3 regions of the Salinicola endophyticus genome follow, and region 2 is predicted to be linked to each of the others. Evidence: predicted binding sites of a transcription regulator. Region 2 holds the regulator's gene; each other region holds the start of a gene.
What was found. Region 2 encodes LexA, which represses DNA repair genes until DNA is damaged. Its sites were predicted from a motif close to TACTGTNTANNTANACAGTA; they were not measured.
Positions count from the first base shown of each region.

Region 1: ABV408_RS12220 (DUF1654 domain-containing protein) is a predicted target of LexA. The motif match lies at 1,506-1,525, and genes of this name have one in related genera.
Region 3: ABV408_RS11550 (PA0069 family radical SAM protein) is a predicted target of LexA. The motif match lies at 1,419-1,438, and genes of this name have one in related genera.

Region 1 covers NZ_CP159578.1:2,724,330-2,727,578, reverse strand. Annotated here, with positions in the region: tRNA gene ABV408_RS12225 (tRNA-Gly) at 940-1,013, shown strand; gene ABV408_RS12220 (DUF1654 domain-containing protein) at 1,248-1,487, opposite strand; gene ABV408_RS12215 (hypothetical protein) at 1,714-2,034, opposite strand; gene ABV408_RS12210 (hypothetical protein) at 2,453-2,749, shown strand; gene ABV408_RS12205 (YqaE/Pmp3 family membrane protein) at 2,958-3,116, shown strand.
Region 2 covers NZ_CP159578.1:2,371,242-2,374,490, reverse strand. Annotated here, with positions in the region: gene dinB (DNA polymerase IV) at 1-832, opposite strand, end outside; gene lexA (transcriptional repressor LexA) at 845-1,492, opposite strand; gene ABV408_RS10725 (TetR family transcriptional regulator) at 1,744-2,400, shown strand; gene nagZ (beta-N-acetylhexosaminidase) at 2,477-3,249, shown strand, end outside.
Region 3 covers NZ_CP159578.1:2,579,978-2,583,226, forward strand. Annotated here, with positions in the region: gene ABV408_RS11545 (TonB-dependent receptor domain-containing protein) at 1-1,300, shown strand, start outside; gene ABV408_RS11550 (PA0069 family radical SAM protein) at 1,457-2,554, shown strand; gene ABV408_RS11555 (glycosyltransferase family 2 protein) at 2,824-3,249, shown strand, end outside.

The DNA.
Region 1 (3,249 bases), 350 kb from region 2:
GTCTATGACGCCGGTGGCGCCAGATCGGATGCCGAGTACTGCCGGTATTGCTGGGACTGCCTTGATTTGTAAGAGATATCCTACGCAAAATTGGGCGATATCGACCTGTATCCGTCATTCGCGAATTGATAATATGACCGCTCGTTGTAGATCCTTGGTCCCCGGTCTTCTGGCCGGGGATTTTTTATGCCTGATTTTCGCCAACTCATGTCGAAGTCTTCTCCTTGTGTCCCTCCTGGTCGGGCTGGGCGCGGAAGTGTGAATGACGCGAATCTCGATTAACAAAATACTACGTTTTAGCAGAAGCCTGTTTAACCTGGGTTGAGTTCAGCAGCTCGCAGATACGCGCAAGATGGTGAAGGCGAGATCAGGAAGGATCTCCGGGAGCCGGGCAGGGAGGCTTCGCCAGGGATGCGGGGGCAGGAGGCCTCCGGTAGGCAAGGAAGGGAGTCAGCGCTAGTCGGCCCGATCTCAGGATCGGGCCTTTTTTGCCCTTGATGGTAGTGGTAGCAATAATATAAACATCTAAATCTTATCTAATTTATAGATATTTCACGCAATTAGATTAGACAGTATTAGAAGTCGACGTTATTCTCTGCGAGCAGGGATGCAGCTGGGAATCGATCACGGATGACGATGCCAGGGAGGCGGATGAGCCGCAGTCTTTCAGCAGGATAGGCGCATGCTGATTGAAAGCCCGAGCGCTATCGCAGCGCGCTCGGGCTTTCTCTTATTCGATGCCGCTATTCGATGCCGGTCGGTCACGACCGCGATCAGTTGCGAGCACGCTCGTTCTTGACGTGCGCGGCTAACAGGTGGACCTCCGAGGCCGATGCGCGGCCGCAGGCGCGTTTGCCATGCCGCTGCCGGCCATCCCTGTGCTTTCTTTTGCGCTACGCTTGCCAAACCTAAGTAATTGGAATTATTATCGAAAGCCTTGCGGGTGTAGCTCAATGGTAGAGCAGAAGCTTCCCAAGCTTAAGACGAGGGTTCGATTCCCTTCACCCGCTCCAGCACCGCGCTCCAAAACGTGCCTACACGCCTGATCTTCTGCCATACCCCGCCCTTACTCATCGCTCTCTGGCTAGGTGTCTACGCTGGCTCTACGCCCGGGTCGGTATTGCATTGCCCATGGCAGCGTTTTGCATATGATTCGCGCATCATCTGACCGAGACAGCGTCTGGCTCGGGCCTTGTCGTGCCAGGTCGTGAAGTGTCGTCCGCCGGCGCATGACGAGCGACTCGTGCTCAGGCACTCTCCGTGGCTTGAGCGCGCCAGCTCAGCAGCACGTCGTCGGCGGTGATCGAGATGACGCTCATGGCCGCCTCGCGCGCCAAGCGTGTCATCAGCCGAGACCAATCGTCCTGCGTTTCGCCTGGCTGGCGCACGATCACCAGCTGCTGGCGCCGATGCTGGACGGTTGCCTGAATGGCGCGCGAGACTCGACGCGATAGCCGCTCATAGGGCGAAGGAAAAGCGAGAATCATGACGTCTCTCACTTGAGTACGTGTATTTATATACAGTATATGGGCGGTGTCGCCCGCGGTAAAGCGGCCATGTCGTGCTGCGCCATAGCGCCCCGATGTCGACGACCTGCTGAAAGTGGCCCTGTGCTGCTGAGTTGGGCGCTGTTCCGGTTTGCCAGTTGGCTGATGGCGGCCCACGAAAAAGGGGCCCCTGGGGCCCCTTTTAGTCACCGCCGAACGGTGAGCGTCACTGGCTCTTGATGGCGTCGCCAGCTTCGACACTGTGGCCTTCGGCGTTGATCTCGTCGAGCGACTTCGAGTCTTCGATGTCGGTCGTGCTGTCGGTCTCCGATTCCATCGCGTCGAGCGACTGGTTGGTGGCAGCACTGCCGCCGGAGAAGGACGAGGCGTCCTGCTCACCGCTGGCGGTGACGCCGGAGCCCGGTGCCAGCGGCTCCTGATTGGCCTGCTGTGCATCTTTGAGTGCGGCGCTATCGGCGAGCGCAGTACCGGCGTAACCCAGAGTCATGATGGCGGCGAAGGCGACGGTCGCGAGTGATGTTCTCATGCCAAATTCCTTTTGTGCTGAGGGAGATGGGGCCGGTAGCTAGTGTGCTACGGCTGATGACACTGTAGCCGCTTTGCAAAGGCGTCACGTCGGAAGGCCCAGCATTAGCGGACCATTCGGCATATAAGCCGGAGCTTTGGGCATGTTTTTCAGTCGCCGCTTCGATCTCGCCCCGTCGATGGTCTCATTCCGGGTTTCGCGTTCATCAATAGTCCTTCGTTGATACTCCTGCGTTGCGACGCTCGAGCGAGGGCACGCTTGAACTCTCTCCGGGGTGGCGCCATCTATACTGGTACATCGAGCACGATAGACGCGCCAGCACGATGTGGGTTCGAGCACGCTGGACGTCCGTCGTGGCGGGAAGAGCGTCGACAGGCAGTATCAGGTTGGACAACGCCCGTAAGGGCAGGAGAGTGTCATGAATGCGCGCGACTATCTGGCCAAGCAGGGTATTGCGCTGGACAAGGAGGAGGACAAGCCGCAGTCGCTCGAGGAGAAGGCCTGGGCCCGTGCGCGGGAAGCCGCCGAACACGGCCCGCGTAGCGGCACGCCGCACGATTGGGAGGATTGGGAGCGCTACCACGAGGCGCTGGCGAGTGGCGCCGCCGAGATAAAGGGCAAGCACCGGCCGCGTGACGGCGGGGCTGAAGAGATCGAGTCGAACACTGGCGAGACCGCCGAAGACGACGGAGCCGTGTCACATCAACGACGCTAGACAGCAGGATTGCGCAAGGCCAGCTATGCTGGTGAGCAGCCGAGCGGATCGACGCCCAGGTGTCGGCCACGCGAGTGTCTAGGCGCCGTCGCGTGTCGGTCGGCTGCGGTGACGATGGCGGTGATGAAGAGGCGCCGCAAGGGAGTGTTATATCAATGTGGGCGTTGGCGCTGAAGAGGGCGAACGTGGCCACAGCAAAGGAGGCTACATGGATATCATCCGTATCATCTTCGCCATCATCCTGCCCCCGGTAGGGGTATTCCTGCAGGTGGGTCTGGGCTTGCAGTTCTGGATCAACATCGTGTTGACGCTGCTGGGCTATATCCCGGGCATCATCCATGCGGTCTGGATCATCGCCACGCGCTGAGTCGCGATGAGAAACGACAGCAAGAACGCATGAAAGAGCGCAGAGGGCCGGTTTCGACCGGCCCTCTGGCGTTTTTGCGGTCTTTGCGAGCGCGGCGTGAGCCCGTCACCAGATCCGCGTGGGCATGAGGCAG
Region 2 (3,249 bases):
CATGGCGGGCCAGGCGTTCGTCGAGACGCGCGATCAGCGGTGCCAGTGCCTGGTGGCACTGGGCGAGGTCCGGCAGATCGCTGTCGTAGGTGGTCTCGACGCTGACCGACTTGCGCTCGCGGGTGACGTTGACCGGGCGGTCGTCGATGCCGTGGGCCAGCTCGTGCAGGCGCTGGCCGAACTTGCCGAAAGCGTCGAGCAACTGCTCCAGCGGCCGGGCGCGCAGTTCGGCACAGGTAGCGATGCCGAGCCCCTCCAGCTTGGCGGCGGTGGCAGGACCGACCCCGTGCAGCTTGTCGACCGCCAGCCCCTCGATGAAGCTTGCCATCTGTGCGGGGGGAATCACGAACAGGCCATCCGGCTTGTCCCAGTCGCTGGCGATCTTGGCCAGGAACTTGTTGGGCGCCACGCCCACCGAGACCACGATGCCGGTACGCGCGAGCACTTCCTGCTTGAGCCAGTGCGCCATCCAGGTCGCGCTGCCCTGGAAACGGGTGACCTCGCTGACGTCGAGATAGGCTTCGTCGAGAGAGAGCGGCTCCACCAGCGGGGTCAGCTCGTGGAATACCGCTTGAATGTCATGCGAGACGCGGCGGTAGCGATCGAAGTCGGGCTTCAGCAGCTTGAGCTCGGGGCACAGGCGCAGGGCGCGTGCGGTGGGCATCGCCGAATGGATGCCGTAGCGCCGGGCCGGGTAGTTGCAGGTGGCGATGACCCCGCGCTTGTCGGCACTGCCGCCGATCGCCAGCGGCAGGTCGCGTAGCCTGGGGTCGTCGCGCATTTCCACCGCGGCGTAGAAGCAGTCGCAGTCCGCGTGGAGGATCTTGCGCATGGCCGCTGGCGTCTACTGCAGGCCCAGGCCGTTGCCGCCGCGGATGATGCCTACGCCGAGACCCTCGATATCCAGCTGCTGATGTTCCAGGTCGACCTCGATGGGGGCGAAGTCGGCGTTTTCCGCCAGCAGGGTGACGCGGCGCCCGTGCCGGTGGAAGCGTTTGACCGTGACCTCGTCATCGAGCCGGGCGACCACGATCTGGCCGTCGCGCACTTCCTGGGTGCGATGCACGGCGAGCAGGTCGCCATCGAGGATGCCGATGTCTTTCATCGACAGCCCGCGCACACGCAGCAGGTAGTCGGCCCTGGGGGCGAAGTAGTCCGCCGGCAGCGGGCAGTAGCGGTCGATGTGCTCGGCGGCGAGAATCGGGCTACCGGCGGCGACGTTGCCCACGATCGGCAGGCCGGTTTCGGCGGGGTCGGTGGGTTCCGGGGTGCCGGCCGCAGCGGGCAGACGGATCCCGCGGGATGTCCCCGGAATCATGCGGATCACACCCTTGCGATCGAGCGCACGCAGGTGCTCCTCGGCGGCATTGGGAGAGCGGAATCCCAGCGCCTTGGCGATCTCGGCGCGGGTGGGTGGATAGCCGAACTCGGTCATCGTCTTGACGATGAAATCGTAGACGTTCTGCTGCCGGGCGGTGAGCGGTCTCGACATTGGGCGTCTCCCCGGGGCCTGTCAGGGCGTGGTCATGTATACAGTCTGGAATTGTATCCAGTCCTGCTGGGCAGGGAAAGGGGGCAAAGCGCAGAGCGCCTTCGACGTTTGCCGCGATTGTGCCGTGGCGCCGGGGGTGGTTAGATTCGAAAGCGTTTCAAACAGGCGTTTTTTAGCTGATTCGACAGGCGTTGGCCGGCAGGTTCGATGCCCGTGAACAGCCGCCGATATCGACAGGAAAGAGGTAGTCCATGGCTCAGTCCGACACTGTGACCCGCATTCTCGACACCGCCGAGGTGTTGTTCGCCGAGAAGGGGTTCGCCGAGACGTCGCTGCGCAACATCACCACCCGGGCCAAGGTCAATCTGGCGGCGGTCAACTATCATTTCGGCTCCAAGAAGGCGCTGATCCAGGCGGTCTTCGCGCGCTATCTCGACCCCTTCTCCGAGCGCCTCAATCACGCGCTCGACGGGCTCGAGCGTCACTATGGCGGGCAGGCCATCCCCCTCGAGGTGCTGCTCGAGCGCCTGGCCGAGAGCGTGCTCGAGGTACCGGCGGAGCGCCACAGTCTCAAGATCTTCATGAAGCTCCTGGGACTCGCCTATACCCAGGCCCAGGGGCATCTGCGACGCTATATCCAGGCGCACTATGGCGAAACCTTCCACCGCTTCGTCGCCTGCCTGCGTCTGGCCACGCCCGGGTTGCCGGAGGCGGAGCGCTTCTGGCGCCTCCACTTCATGCTCGGGACCGTGGTATTCACGCTCTCCGGACTGGATGCGCTGCGCGATATCGCCGACAACGAGTATCACGAGCATGTCACCGTGCGCGATCTGATCCGACGACTCAAGCCGGTGGTAGCGGCGGGCATGCTGGCACCGCTGGAGCCGCCGGAGGCGGCAGCGAGCTGACGCCGCAGTGCCGACCTCTGTCATGACGCCGGCGGGTCGTCTAGAATCGGGCGCTTCACGGTTTCAGGTAACGGCTATGACACAACCGCTGGGTCCGGTAATGCTGGACGTCGAGGGCACTCGACTGCGCGAGGAGGAGCGGCGGCTGCTGTCCCGTCCCGAGGTCGGGGGCGTCATCCTGTTTGCGCGCAACACCCCGGATGCAGGCACCACCCAGGCGCTGATCGGTGAGATTCGCGCTTGCCGCCCGGACCTGCTGGTCGCCATCGACCAGGAGGGCGGGCGCGTGCAGCGGCTCAAGCAGGGCGTGACCCGGCTGCCGCCGATGGCGACCCTGGGGCGGCAATTCGCCGAGGCGCCGGAGGCCGCGCTGGCCCTGGCTCTGGACACCGGTTGGCTGCTGGGCATGGAGATGGCCGCGTGCGGTTTCGACCTGACCTTCGCCCCGGTGCTCGACCTCGACGATGACCAGTCGCCGGCGATCGGCTCGCGCAGCTTCTCGCCCGACCCGGAGGTGGTCGCGGCGCTGGCCGGTGCCTTCATCGATGGCCTGCACGATGCCGGCATGGTCGCCATCGGCAAGCACTTTCCCGGCCATGGCGGGGCGCGTCAGGATTCGCACCATGCGGTGGCCCGGGATCCGCGCTCGCTGGAGGCGCTGCGCGCGCACGATCTGGTGCCGTTTGCGCGGCTGGCGAGCAAGCTCGATGCGGTGATGCCGGCGCATGTGATCTTTCCTGCCTTCGACGAGCGCCCGGCGGGCTTTTCGCCCAGCTGGCTGGGGCTGCTGCGCGAAGAGCTCGGCTTCAAGGGGGCGATCTTCTCCGACGACCTGACCATGGCGGCGGC
Region 3 (3,249 bases), 210 kb from region 2:
CGGCGATACCGCTACCCGCCTCAACGCCAGTCTGTTCCGGCGCGACGGCGACGGCTTCAACGCCCTTGCCAGCGACGCCAGCGGCGAGCGCGATGGCTTCAAGCGCGGCGGGGCTCAGCTAGGGCTGTCGCACCGCTTCGGCGCCAACGCCAGCCTGAGCCTGAATGCGCTGCGCCAGGATACCGACGCCGACTACGACGACTGCTACCCGCTCAATGCCAGCGCCGCCAGCAACGACTGCCGCACCGACGGCTATCTGCAGACCTTCGGCGGCCGCTACGATCTGGCCCTGGCCCCCGACTGGGACATGGCAATCACCGCCGGACACTTCGACGAGCGCCGCGAGGAGCGCTATGCCGGCGAGCGCTACAGCGTCACCGAATCGCACCGCAACGAGCTGGGCATCCAGCACAGCTTCACCCGCGCCAACGGCGTCGATACCCTGGGGGTGGACTACCGCCAGGAGCATGTCGACTTCGACTCGGCCAACCCGTTCACCGGGCGCTACGCCAAGGATAGCCGCGAGAACTACGGCCTCTACGGCATGCTGCAGCGCGAGTACGGGCGCCATGAGCTGAGCGGCTCGCTGCGCTACGACGACGATTCGCGCTTCGGCGACGAGACCACCGGCAGTGCCGGTTACGCCTACCGTCTGACACCGGCACAGCGCCTCGGGCTGGTCTACTCGACCGCGTTCAAGGCGCCCAACCTGATCGACCTCTACGGACCCTACGGCAGCAACCCCGACCTCGACGCCGAAACCTCGCGCAACCTGGAGGCGTTCTGGGCCATCGAGCATGACGCCTGGAATGCGCGCGTCAGCGCCTTCGAGAACCGGATCGACGATCTGATCGCCTTCGACCCGGCCTTCGTGCCCTACAACGTCGACCGCGCGCGTATCCGCGGTGTCGAGCTGAGCGGTGGTTGGCAATACGCCGGCCTCTCGCTGCGCGCCAGCCTGACCCATCAGGATCCGGAAGACCGCGACAGCGGCGAGCGGCTGAAGCGCCGAGCCAGAACCTTCGGCCGTCTGGACGCCGACTACGCCCTGGGCGACTGGCGCTACGGCGCCACCCTGCGCGCCGCCGGCGACCGCCGCGACACCCGCTACACCGCTCCTTACGGCGACACCACCGTCAGCGGCTACGGCATCGTGGATCTGCGCACGGCATGGCAGGTGACGCCGCAGGTCGAACTGTCGGCCAAGCTGGATAACGCCTTCGACCGCGACTACACCCTGGCCGAGGGCTACAACACCCAGGGCCGCTACGTCGAGGCCGGCGTCAAACTGACGCTGTAACTGTCCATCCCGATGGCGCCCTCATCCATTGGCGGCCAACGCCGGGTGAGGGTGTGCTGACGCCACGAGCGGCGCCATGCCTCCGCGACCGGCACTTTGCGTGGTGACGACCCCGTGATACTGTATGTTTGAACAGCACTCGATCACGGAGTCGTCATGTCGTCTCCCACCCCACCGCGCGATCCCTACGCCGCGTCACCGGGCCCGCTCAAGGGCCGCGGCGCGACCTTCAATCCGCATAACCGCTTTCAGCCGAGCCATACCGAAGCCTTCGACGATGGCTGGTGGCAGGAAGCGCTACCCCAGCGTATACCCACCCAGATCCAACACGAGACGCCGCGCAGCGCACTCTCCTGGAATCACTCCCCGGACCTGGGCTTCGACCGCTCGCTCAACCCCTATCGCGGCTGCGAGCACGGCTGCATCTACTGCTATGCCCGCCCCAGCCACGCCTACTGGGATCTCTCACCGGGCATCGACTTCGAGACCCGGCTGATCGCCAAGCAGGGGATGGCGGCGCGGCTGCGCGAGGAGCTGTGCAAGCCCGGCTACCGCTGCCAGCCGATCAACCTCTCCGGCAATACCGACTGCTACCAGCCGATCGAAGCCGAATACGGCACCACCCGCGAGCTGCTGACGCTGCTGCTCGAGTGCCGTCATCCGGTCACCCTGGTGACCAAGAGCGCCCTGATACTGCGAGATCGCGACCTGCTGGCCGCACTCGCCGAGCAGCGCTTGGTGCGCGTCTTCATCAGCCTCACTAGCCTGGACAACGAGCTCAAGCGCACGCTGGAGCCGCGCACCGCCTCGCCGGCGGCCCGGCTCAAGACACTGGGCGAGCTCGCTGCCGCGGGTATCCCGGTGGGCGCCCTGCTGGCGCCGGTGATTCCGGCGATCAACGACCACGAGATAGAGACACTGCTCGAACGCGCTGCCGAGGCCGGCGCTACCAGCGCCAGCTGGACCCTGTTGCGACTGCCGCGGGAGGTGGCCCCGCTGTTCGAGGCTTGGCTGGAAGCCCACTACCCCGAGCGCGCCGGCAAGGTGATGAGTCTGATCCGCCAGTCGCGTGGCGGCGCGAGCAACGACAGCCGCTTCGGCCACCGTATGCGCGGCGAGGGGATCTTCGTCGACATGATCGATCAGCGCTTTCGCCGGGCCGCCGGCCGCTTGGGCCTGCAGCGGCGCCCTGACCAGGGGCTCGACACCCGCCATTTTCGCCCGCCTCACCGCCAGCAGGATCTGTTCAGTTGAGCTTCTGCTCGAGCTACCATCGTGGCACGATAAGGGTTCCGCGTTCCTGAGAATCCGCGTTCTTAAGATTCCTTTAAGTCATGGCCTCGATCATGGCGACATTCGCATTCGATGGTCGCAAAAGATGTGCCATCGTTTGCCTTTTGCGCACTCTCCTTTCATAAAGGGCGGGTCTCCAGCGCACGGCCGGCGCGCCCTCTTGCCAGGAGCGGCAAGGGCGGCGTGGCGGAGCGTCCAATAAAAGTCCCATCGCCAGGAACTCAGCGTCAATGCATTCTCCACAGCTCTCGATTCTCATTCCCGCCAAGGACGAAGTCGGCAATCTGCCGGGGCTACTCGACGAAATCTCCCGTGCCCTGCAGGAGATAGCGCACGAAGTGATCGTGGTCGACGACGCCTCCAGCGACGGCTCCTGGGAGATGCTGACGCGCCGCGCTGCCGCCGATTCCCGCCTGCGCCCGCTGCGCCATGCGCGAAGCGCCGGCCAGAGCACCTCGGTGTGGCAGGCGGCCTGGGCCGCCCGCGGCACCTGGCTGGCGACCCTCGACGGCGACGGCCAGAATGACCCCGCCGACCTGCCGCGACTGTTCGAGCGCGCCTGCCGGGGCGACGTGGTGATGGTCGCCGGCCATCGCACCAATCGCCGTGACGACTGGCTCAAGCGAGTCTCGTCGAAGGTCGCCAACCGGGTTCGC